Regions from separate parts of the Pseudarthrobacter sp. NPDC058119 genome, predicted to be linked through region 2. Evidence: riboswitches for the same ligand, from Rfam matches in the RefSeq annotation. Region 2 holds a riboswitch; the other holds the start of a gene.

Region 1 (5,228 bases), on a different contig from region 2:
AGCCCGGGCTGGCCTGGCGCGCCGAGCACCTTGCCGCCGACGCGCGGCGGAACGCCTCGCACCTGGCCGCCGACGCCCGCCGGACCACCACCAAAAAGCTGAACAAGGCGGACAAGACTGTACGCCGCGCCGTCGAACACGCCGCGGGGGCCTAGGCACGAATGACCGCAGCAGCTGCCACCCGGGTATCCGGAACACCTGGCCAGTACTGGGCCGCACCGTTTGCGTCCCGTCCCGTCAATGCGACCGTGACGGTGCCCGGATCGAAGTCCCTGACCAACAGGTACCTGGTCCTGGCCGCCCTCGCGGACGGACCATCGCGCCTGCGGGCTCCCCTGCACTCCAGGGATTCTGCTTTGATGATCGATGCGCTGAGGCAGCTCGGCGCGACCATCACCGAAGTGCCTGGCGACGGCGACTTCGGGCCTGACCTGGAGGTTGTTCCGATCCCGGCGTCGGCGGCGCCATCCGCCACCAGGATCGACTGCGGGCTGGCCGGCACCGTCATGCGGTTCGTCCCGCCCCTGGCAGCGCTCCGCAGCGGAGCCAGCGTGTTCGACGGCGACCCGCACGCCCGGAAGCGTCCCATGGGGACCATCATCGAAGCCCTCAAAGCCCTGGGCGTCGCGGTTTCCGCCGAGGACGGCAGCACGCCGTCGTCCCTCCCTTTCGTGGTGGAGGGCACCGGGGCGGTCCGGGGCGGCCACCTGGTGGTTGACGCCAGCGCCTCCTCGCAGTTTGTCTCCGCCCTCCTGCTGGTGGGAGCAAGGTTCGACGACGGCCTGCACCTTGAGCACGTCGGGAAACCGGTGCCCAGCCTGGACCACATCAACATGACGGTGGCTGTCCTCCGCGGCGCCGGCGTGTCGGTGGACGACTCGGTCCCCAACCACTGGGTGGTGGCGCCGGGACCCATCCAGGCGTTCGACCAGAGAATCGAACAGGACCTCTCCAACGCCGGGCCCTTCCTGGCGGCGGCCCTGGCCTCGCAGGGCACGGTCCGCATCCCCAACTGGCCCGCGGAAACGCAGCAGGTGGGCGACCTCTGGCGCGGGATCCTCACCCGAATGGGTGCCACGGTCACCCTGGCGGACGGAGTGCTGACCGTCATCGGCGGACCCGAAATCAAGGGCGGCGACTTTGCCGACACCAGTGAACTGGCTCCCACGGTGGCGGCACTCTGTGCCCTGGCCACGGGACCTTCCCGGCTCAGCGGAATCGCCCACCTTCGCGGGCACGAAACGGACCGGCTCGCGGCCCTGGTCGCGGAGATCAACCGGCTCGGCGGCGACGCCGAGGAAACCAGTGACGGCCTGGTCATCCGGCCCTCCCCGTTGCACGCCGGCGTCGTCCACAGCTATGCAGACCACCGCATGGCCACCGCCGGGGCAATCCTGGGCCTCTCGGTAAGCGGCGTCCAGGTGGAGGACATCGCCACTACGGCCAAGACCTTGCCGGACTTCCCGCAACTGTGGGCGGGCATGCTGGCCCAGTCTGCTCCCGGGGCATCGGGGCCGGAAGGGCGTGCCAGTGGCGCGGAGCACTGACTCCTGGGATGAATCCGACGTCCGGATCCGCCCCAGCAAGAAAGGTTCCCGCCCGCGCACCAAAGACCGGCCCAGCCATGACGACGCCGTTACCGGGCGGATCATTACCGTTGACCGGGGCCGGTACACGGCAGTCGTGGGCGAGGACTCGGATAACGAGCGCATCGTCATCGCCGCGCGGGCCCGCGAACTCCGCCGGTCACCGGTGGTTGCAGGCGACTTCGTCTCGCTCGTGGGCGACGTGTCAGGCGCGCCGGACACGCTGGCCCGCCTGGTGAAGATCCAGGACCGCCACACCCTCCTGCGCCGCAGCGCCGACGACACTGACCCCGTGGAACGGGCTGTGGTGGCCAACGCAGACCAACTGGTCATCGTCGTGGCGGCCGCCAACCCGGAGCCCCGCACCGGGTTCATCGACCGTGCCCTCGTGGCAGCCTACGATGCCGGAATCGAACCGATCCTGCTGGTCACCAAGGCCGACGTCAAGGACCCGGCTGGGCTGCTGTCCAATTACACGCACTTGGAATTCCCGGTGATCATCAGCCGCACAGCGGACGCGCAGGCGTCCGGAATCGATGCGCGGTCCGATGACGGCCTCTCTGCCCGGCTGGACAGTGCGGCGGTGGCCGACCTCCGCGCCCACCTCGACGGCAAGGTCACCGTGATGCTCGGACACTCAGGGGTAGGAAAGTCCACCATGGTGAACGCACTGACCGGGGCCGAGCGGGCCACGGGCGGAGTCAATGCGGTCACGGGCCGTGGCCGCCACACGTCATCGTCGGCCCTGGCGCTGCGCCTGGCGGACGCGCCGGCCGGCAGCTGGATCATTGATACCCCCGGCATCCGTTCCTTCGGCCTGGCACATGTGGACCCCGACCGGATCCTGCGCTCCTTCCCGGACCTCTCCCCCGGCATCGAAAACTGTGAACGCGGGTGCAAGCACACTGCGACTGCGGTGGACTGTGGCCTCGACGACTGGGTGGCAGGCGGACACGCGGGTCCCACCGGCCCGGCGCGCCTGGCATCGCTCCGGCGGCTGCTTGGGGCGGATCCGCGCATGGAAGCGCAGGAAACCAAGGAGCTCGGCAGCGTCAACTGACGCGTTCTCCCGGCAGATGCGTCCGCAGACGGTAGTTTGTAACCATGATCCAACCCGCTTCGAGCTACAACGATGACCTGCGCCTGGCCCATGTCCTGGCCGACTCCGTGGATGACCAGACCATGAGCCGCTTCAAGGCCCTGGACCTCCATGTTGAGACCAAGCCGGACCTGACGCCCGTCACCGATGCCGACAAGGCGGCAGAGGAAGCCATCCGGGGCCAGCTCTCCCGTTCCCGGCCCCGCGATGCCGTCCTCGGCGAGGAATTCGGCAGCACCGGGCACGGTTCGCGGCGCTGGATCATCGATCCGATTGACGGGACCAAGAACTTTGTCCGCGGCGTGCCGGTCTGGGCCACGCTGATCGCCCTGGTAGATGAAGGCGAACCCGTGGTGGGTGTGGTCAGCGCCCCGGCCCTCGGCAAGCGCTGGTGGGCGGCCAAGGGCATGGGCGCGTACATGGGCAGGTCCCTGGCAGCCGCGACCCGGCTCCGCGTCTCCAACGTATCGACCCTCTCCGACGCTTCCCTCTCCTACTCCAGCCTCAGCGGCTGGAAGGAACGCGGCAACCTCGACGAGTTCCTCGGGTTGACCGAGGACGTCTGGCGGACCCGGGCCTATGGCGATTTTTGGTCCTACTGCATGGTGGCAGAGGGCTCCGTGGACATCGCCTGCGAACCGGAGCTCAACCTCTACGACATGGCTGCGCTGGTGCCGATCGTGGTTGAGGCGGGCGGCCGGTTCACCTCCCTGGAGGGCGAGGACGGACCGTTCGGCGGGAACGCGCTTGCCACCAACTCGATCCTGCACTCCGAGGTGCTGCACCGCCTCAACCCGTACCTGGACGATCTGCTGTAACTGCCACGGTTTGCCCACATAAACGAATATTGCGACGCCGGACACCTCCAGACGGGGGTGTCCGGCGTCATTTATTCGATGTTGCGTAATAAAGCCCTTAACAATTGCCGCGGCTTCCAGCCTGACCGCCCCATGTCCTACGCTTTTAGGCAGGTCACGAGTGCCAGCGCAAAACCCCGGTTTGCTGGCCGGCAACCCTCCATTCGCGGCGGGGTGCCCCGGGTGACGACCAGGCCGGTCCGGAGTGGATGCGGCAAGCGCGGATTCCGTATGCCGGAGTCCTGTATTCAAGTGAGGTCTTCGTGACAACTGCCACCGTCTCCCCCCAGCCCATTGCCGAAGCCGGTGTTGCCGGCGAGCGCCGTGCCGCCGCCGGCCGGCCCCTTGCCGCCGTGACCGGCGCGGAAATCCAGGCCCCACTGATCTCCGGCGGCCACATCCGGTACGCGAACCTCGACTATGGAGCATCCGCTCCGGCGCTCTCCGTTGTCTCCGCCTACCTGAACGAGATCCTTCCGTACTACGCCAGCGTCCACCGCGGGGCCGGCTACGCGTCCCAGATCAGTACCTCGGTTTACGAAAATGCACGCAGCATCGTCCGGGACTTCGTGGGCGGCCGGCCGGACGATTCGGTCATCTTCACCCGCAACACCACTGATTCGCTGAACCTCCTGGCGGGCTGCCTGCCGCGGACGGACGGCCGCCCCGACGGGGACGTCCTCTATCTGGACATCGAGCACCACGCCAACCTCCTGCCGTGGCAGGGCGTCCCGCACCGCAGCATCGTTGCCGCGGACACCATCACCGGCACCCTTGACGCCGTCCGCGCCGAACTCGGACAGGGCGGCGTCAGCCTGCTGGCAGTCACCGGCGCCTCCAACGTCACGGGCGAAATCCTTCCCATCCAGGCCCTGGCAGCGCTGGCCCACCAGCACGGCGCCCGGATCGTGGTGGACGCGGCCCAGCTGGCGCCGCACCGCCGGGTGGACATCTCCGCAGACAACGTCGACTACCTCGCCTTTTCCGGCCACAAGCTGTACGCGCCCTTCGGCGCGGGCGTCCTGGTGGGACGCCCGGACTGGCTGGACACCGGCGTGCCGCACCTGGCCGGCGGCGGGGCGGTCAAGGAAGCAAAGCTCGACGGCGTCAGCTGGGCCACCGGCCCGGCACGCCACGAGGGGGGCTCGCCGAACGTCCTCGGCGCCGCCACCCTGGCCCGCGCCACCCAGGTCATCGCCGAACTCGACCAGGACCGGTGGCACGCGCACGAATCCGCGATCCGTTCCTTCCTGGTGGAGGGACTGCAGGGCATCGACGGCGTCACCGTCCACCAAATCTTCAAGGACACCAACCCGGAAACCGACACCATCGGCGTGGTCAACTTTTCGGTCGAGGGCTACGACGCAGGCCTGGTGGCCGCCTACCTGTCCGCAGAGCACGGGGTGGGCCTGCGCGACGGACGCTTCTGCGCCCACCCCCTGCTGAAGCGCCTGGGCCTGCCGTCCGGCTCCCTCCGGGCAAGTTTCGGCGTGGGCTCGCGGCTGGAGGACGCCGAGCGCCTCCTTGCCGGTATCCAGGCTTTGCGAAGCACGGGACTCGGCTGGGACTACGTGGTGGACGCGGGCCGCTGGGTGCCCGCCAACGACTTCCGCACCTACCCGCACTGGGCGCCCAATACCCCCGGGACTGCCGGTGCGGCCCCCTGCCTCGACGACTAAGCGGCGT
Region 2 (5,228 bases):
GTTCCGGCACATTCGCGGACCGCGGCTATCCCTGCCACCACGGCGGCTTTGTCCTCGAAAGGGCCGGAGGTGGCGATCACGGCCCCGTCCGGAGCCAGGAGCCGGAACCGGAAGAACGAATCAGCGTCAACGAATGCTTCAAATTTTCCGGCCATGACGATCCTTCCTTGGGCACCAGGTGGTACAGACGAGTCTGGCTGCGGCACCGGAAGCCTCACAAGACCGCGCGCGTTAAGCCTGTGTAAATTCGCTCTCCGGCCACCAAAAACAAGCGGCAGGCAACCTGTAAAAGGTGGCCTGCCGCCGTCGTACCGCCTCCTCCGGGAGGGAGGCTTAGTCGTTGATGAGGTCGTTCACCACGATGGTCTGGTCCCGGTCCGGGCCAACGCCGATGGCGGAGAACCGGGTTCCGGAGAGCTTCTCCAGTGCCAGCACGTAGTTCCGTGCGTTCTCCGGCAGGTCCGCCAGCGTCCGGGCTCCGGTGATGTCCTCGTTCCAGCCGTCGAAGTACTCGAAGATGGGCTTGGCGTGGTGGAACTCGGTCTGCGTCATGGGCATTTCATCGTGCCGCACGCCGTCGACGTCGTAGGCCACGCACACGGGAATCTGTTCGATGCCGGTGAGCACATCCAGCTTGGTCACGAAGTAGTCCGTGAAGCCGTTGACGCGGGAAGCGTGGCGGGCCAGGACGGCGTCGTACCAACCGCAGCGGCGCGGACGGCCGGTGTTGACGCCGAACTCACCGCCGGTCTTCTGCAGGTACATGCCCATCTCATCGAAGAGCTCCGTGGGGAACGGGCCGGCACCAACGCGGGTGGTGTAGGCCTTGATGATGCCGATGGAGCGGGAGATCCGGGTGGGGCCGATGCCGGAGCCCACCGAGGCGCCGCCGGCGGTGGGGTTGGAGGAGGTAACGAACGGGTAGGTGCCGTGGTCCACGTCCAGGAACGTTGCCTGGCCGCCCTCCATCAGGACCACCTTGCCCTCGTCCAACGCGGAGTTGAGGACCAGGGTGCTGTCGATGACCAGCGGGCGGAGCCGCTCGGCGAACGACAGGAAGTACTCCACGATCTCGTCCACCACAACGCCGCGGCGGTTGTAGACCTTGACCAGGAGTTCGTTCTTCTGCCGCAGCGAGCCTTCCACCTTTTGGCGGAGGATGGATTCGTCGAAGACGTCCTGGACGCGGATGCCCAGGCGGGCCACCTTGTCCATGTAGGCAGGGCCGATGCCGCGGCCGGTAGTGCCAATGGCCCGGCTGCCCAGGAAGCGTTCGGTCACCTTGTCCAGCACCTGGTGGTACGGGGCCACCAAGTGGGCGTTGGCGGATACCCGCAGTTTTGAGGTGTCGGCGCCGCGTGCCTGGAGTCCGTCGATTTCCTGGAAGAGGGCCTCCAGGTTCACCACGCAGCCGTTGCCGATGATGGGAACGGCGTTGGGGCTGAGAATGCCTGCCGGAAGCAGCTTGAGTTCGTACTTTTCACCGCCTACGACGACGGTGTGCCCGGCGTTGTTGCCGCCGTTGGGCTTGACGACGTAGTCAACACGGCCGCCCAGCAGGTCGGTGGCCTTGCCTTTTCCTTCGTCGCCCCACTGGGCTCCTACGATCACAATTGCTGGCATGGGATCCTCCCCCATTCGTTCGGACTGCCCTGGCCCGGCCACCAGGTGGCAGGCCCATGCAGCGCCGTTCATGAGAATGCCCCGAACAGACCGGCCTTCGCATGGGCCGCAGCGCGGCACGGCGAAGCAAGAGTTCCGGGGCTCTTACCACCCAAGTTTAGCCGATAGGGCACTTTGTCCACTGTTGTGGCCCGCCGCGGCCCTTTCTGCCAAAAGGCCGCGGCGGCCGGTGCCGTCTATTCGTCCTCGGCCTCCCCGGCGGGCCGGGACGTCTGCTCGGCGAGCGTGTCCCAGAAGGAGGTGTCGGCGTCGGCAATGGACCCGTCCGCGATGGCTGCGGCCGTGGAGGTCAGCGTGGTGACGGTCTGCTTGATCAGGTAGCCGTTGCTGCGTTGCCCGAGTGCGTAGCCGTCCAGGTAGTGGTCCGACATGCCGCGCATCTCGAAGAGCAGGGTGGCGATGCCGTACTCCACGGAGATGCCATTGCGGCTGATGGTTTCGGCACTGCCGCCCTGGTACTTGCCCAGGTGCCCCCAGCCGGTCGAGTCAACGTTGTTGAAGACCACGGCGCCGAGCTGCTTTGATTTTTCGACGACGGCGGGGTCGGCGTTGGGGGTGGTGGGGTACAGGATGGAACCGGATACCAGCTTGCCGTCGCGTTCGGCCCGGGTGCCCTGGTGGTGCAGGTCGATCATGTAGTCGATCCTGTACTTGCGCATGACGTTGTTGTGCAGCGCCTGGGTCTCCGGCTGGACCTTGGCCACGTGGTCCCGGTTCAGGTCCACGCCCTCGGCGTTGTAGCGGGTGAGGTTGCGGTCCCCCTTGGCAAGGTAGTTATCCAGGGAGAAGTTCACGTCCCCCATGGCCCCGTCCGCATTGAGCATGGGCACCACCAGGATGTTCACGCCTTTGAGGATGTCCGCGGATTTACCGGTCCCCAGGTGCTTGATGAACTCCATGGCGCCCTCGGTGGTGAGCTGCTCGTTGCCGTGCTGCTGGGTCAGGTACAGGATGGTGGGCTTGGCGGGGTCCGAAATGTACTTGACCAGGTGGATATCGCGGCCCTTAACCGTCTGGCCGATCACCTCCAGCTCCATGGCCGGTTGCTTGGCGTCCTGGGCCTTCAGGAACGAGACCATCTGTTCGTACGTGGCGAGCTTGGACGTGGTGATCTGGCCCTTGCCGTCGTAGTTGGGACCTTCGCCCACGGCGTGTGCCAGCGGGGCGGGGCCTGCGACGACGGCCAGTGCCAGGGCGCCGGAGGCGGCAAGGGTCCCGAAATTTGCCAGGGATTTCTTCACAGTGCGTTACCTCTTTCGAGTGCATCGGGGTGCCGCCAGCCGGCTCCATCGCGGCGGCGGCATGTGACACCCAGCCAACCAAGCTTAACGAAACCTGTCAATAAGCTGAACGGAAGCTGTAAGCATGCTGCCGCCGGCTGGGTAACGGCAGGGAGCCCGGCCGGACAGCGGGGCACGACATAAAGCGGCGCAGACTTGCCCCAAGGCGGGTTGCTCGATTTATGTGAGAGTGAACCATCCGGAGCGGCCGAGAGACCTGGCTCGATGACGCCGCAGCAACCACGGTCCAGCAGGATTCCTGCCGGCCGAAGGTGCTACTGCCAGGACCGATGGAAAGGAAGATTCCAGCATGCCCCTGAATACCGACCACATCCGCACCACCCACGCCGGATCGTTGCCCCGCACCCCGGAACTCATCGCCGCCAACGCCGCCAAGGAAACCGACGGCATCACCCCGGAATTCCTGGACCTCCTTGAAACGTCCGTGGTGGACGTGGTCCAGCGCCAGAAGGACCTCGGCATCGACATTCCCAACGACGGCGAATACGGGCACACGATGGCCAACTCCGTGGACTACGGAGCCTGGTGGAACTACTCCTTCGCACGGCTGGGCGGCCTGGAGCCGACCAACGTTGACCGGTGGGCCGACGCCCAGGTGCACCGCTCCTCCCCCGGCAACATTGTCCTGACCTCCTTCCCCGACCGGCGCGACCGGCAGGCGTTCAACGAGGCCTACAACGATCCCTCCTCGGGCATCCTGTCCCACCGCAAGAGCGTGACCCAGCCCAAGATCGCCGGACCGCTGACCTACACGGGCCAGGACCTGGTCGCATCGGACATCAAGAACCTGAAGACCGGCCTCGCCGCCGCCGGGCTGTCGGACGGCTTCGTAGCATCCCTCTCCCCCGGCTCCTGCGCGCGCGTGGCCAACGAGTACTACAAATCCGATGAGGAACTCGTCTACGCCTGCGCCGATGCCATGCGGGAGGAATACAAGGCGATCGTCGACGCAGGCCTCACCGTGCAGCTCGACGATCCGTCCTTGGCCGAGAGCTGGGACCAGATCAACCCCGAGCCCAGCCTGGAGGACTACCTGAAGTTCATCCAGCTGCGCGTCGAAGCCACCAACTGGGCCCTCCGCGACCTGCCCCAGGACCAGATCCGGCTGCATGTCTGCTGGGGTTCCTGGCATGGCCCGCACACCACGGACATCCCGTTCGCCGACATCATCGGCTCCGTGCTGCAGGTCAACGCCGGTGCGTACTCCTTCGAGGCAGCCAACGTCCGCCACGAACACGAATGGCGCGTGTGGGAGGACACCAAGCTCCCCGAGGGAAAGGTCATCATCCCGGGCGTCGTGTCGCATGCCACCAACGTGGTGGAACACCCCGACCTGGTGGCCGACCGCATTGTCCGCTTTGCCGACGTCGTCGGCCGCGAGAACGTCATCGCCTCCACCGACTGCGGCCTGGGCGGCAGGGTGCACCCACAAATCGCCTTCGCCAAGCTGGAGGCCCTCGGCGAGGGCGCGCGCCGCGCCACCAGCCGCCTGTGGTAGTTCGACGCCTGGCGGCATAGCCGCCCCCGGACGTGCCGGTTCCGCGTTCCGCCGTGGCGGATCCGCGGGACCGGCATTTCCGTTCCCGGGGGCTTGGTAAACTGGACAAGGCCGGCCCGGAGTCGGCCCACCCCAATCAACCGCCGCTGATGTGTCGCGCCCCCGCGTGCCCTTTTCCGTGGCGGCAGCAACGCCAATCCCCGCAGGAGAACCAGCACTTCATGACAGCCCTGGCCCCAGAAACATTCCACGAACAGCTCATGAGCCGCCGCTACGAACCCAGCGTTGCAGCCGTCAACGAATTGTGTGATTCCCTGCAGGAGGCCAAGCCCGGAACCGTGGTGCCCTATGTGGACCCGATGCACGACGTTGAGGAATGCCGCATCATCAGCCTGTTCTCCAACATCGGCGAGGCGGATCCGTCCGGATTCATCACGGCCGGGGACCAGGACGCGGCCACCCGCATGCTCGGCATCCAGTGGAAGTTGGGCCTGCGCCCCGAATTCGTCATGCCGTGGAACGTCCACCCCTGGCACATCGCCGGCGAAGCCAACGGCAAGTTCACCCCCGACCAGATCCAGGCAGGCCTGAAGCCACTGCTGAAGTTCCTGGCCCTGGTGCCCCGTGCCTCAGTAATCGTGGCGCACGGAACCGAAGCCAACCGGCTGGCCAACGCACTCCTGAAGACCGAAGTTCCGCTGCTCTGGCGCCGCGGCCTGAAGACCTACAAGGTCCGCTCGCTCAGC

Evidence for each region. Region 2 has a riboswitch for S-adenosylmethionine ahead of ACFVTD_RS12335 (cobalamin-independent methionine synthase II family protein). Riboswitches for the same ligand answer to the same signal wherever they lie in the genome.
Region 1: another riboswitch for S-adenosylmethionine. It lies ahead of ACFVTD_RS00935 (aminotransferase class V-fold PLP-dependent enzyme); the one in region 2 lies ahead of ACFVTD_RS12335 (cobalamin-independent methionine synthase II family protein).

What each region holds. Positions count from the first base shown of each region.
Region 1 is NZ_JBHVTN010000001.1:198,171-203,398, forward strand. Features, by position in the region: gene ACFVTD_RS00915 (DoxX family protein) at 1-155, shown strand, start outside; gene aroA (3-phosphoshikimate 1-carboxyvinyltransferase) at 162-1,547, shown strand; gene ACFVTD_RS00925 (ribosome small subunit-dependent GTPase A) at 1,531-2,646, shown strand; gene hisN (histidinol-phosphatase) at 2,691-3,503, shown strand; SAM riboswitch class IV at 3,656-3,769, shown strand; gene ACFVTD_RS00935 (aminotransferase class V-fold PLP-dependent enzyme) at 3,806-5,221, shown strand.
Region 2 is NZ_JBHVTN010000005.1:117,123-122,350, reverse strand. Features, by position in the region: gene ACFVTD_RS12350 (YegP family protein) at 1-155, opposite strand, end outside; gene ACFVTD_RS12345 (adenylosuccinate synthase) at 334-1,623, opposite strand; gene ACFVTD_RS12340 (M14 family zinc carboxypeptidase) at 1,860-2,924, opposite strand; SAM riboswitch class I at 3,156-3,260, shown strand; gene ACFVTD_RS12335 (cobalamin-independent methionine synthase II family protein) at 3,274-4,482, shown strand; gene ACFVTD_RS12330 (uracil-DNA glycosylase) at 4,704-5,228, shown strand, end outside.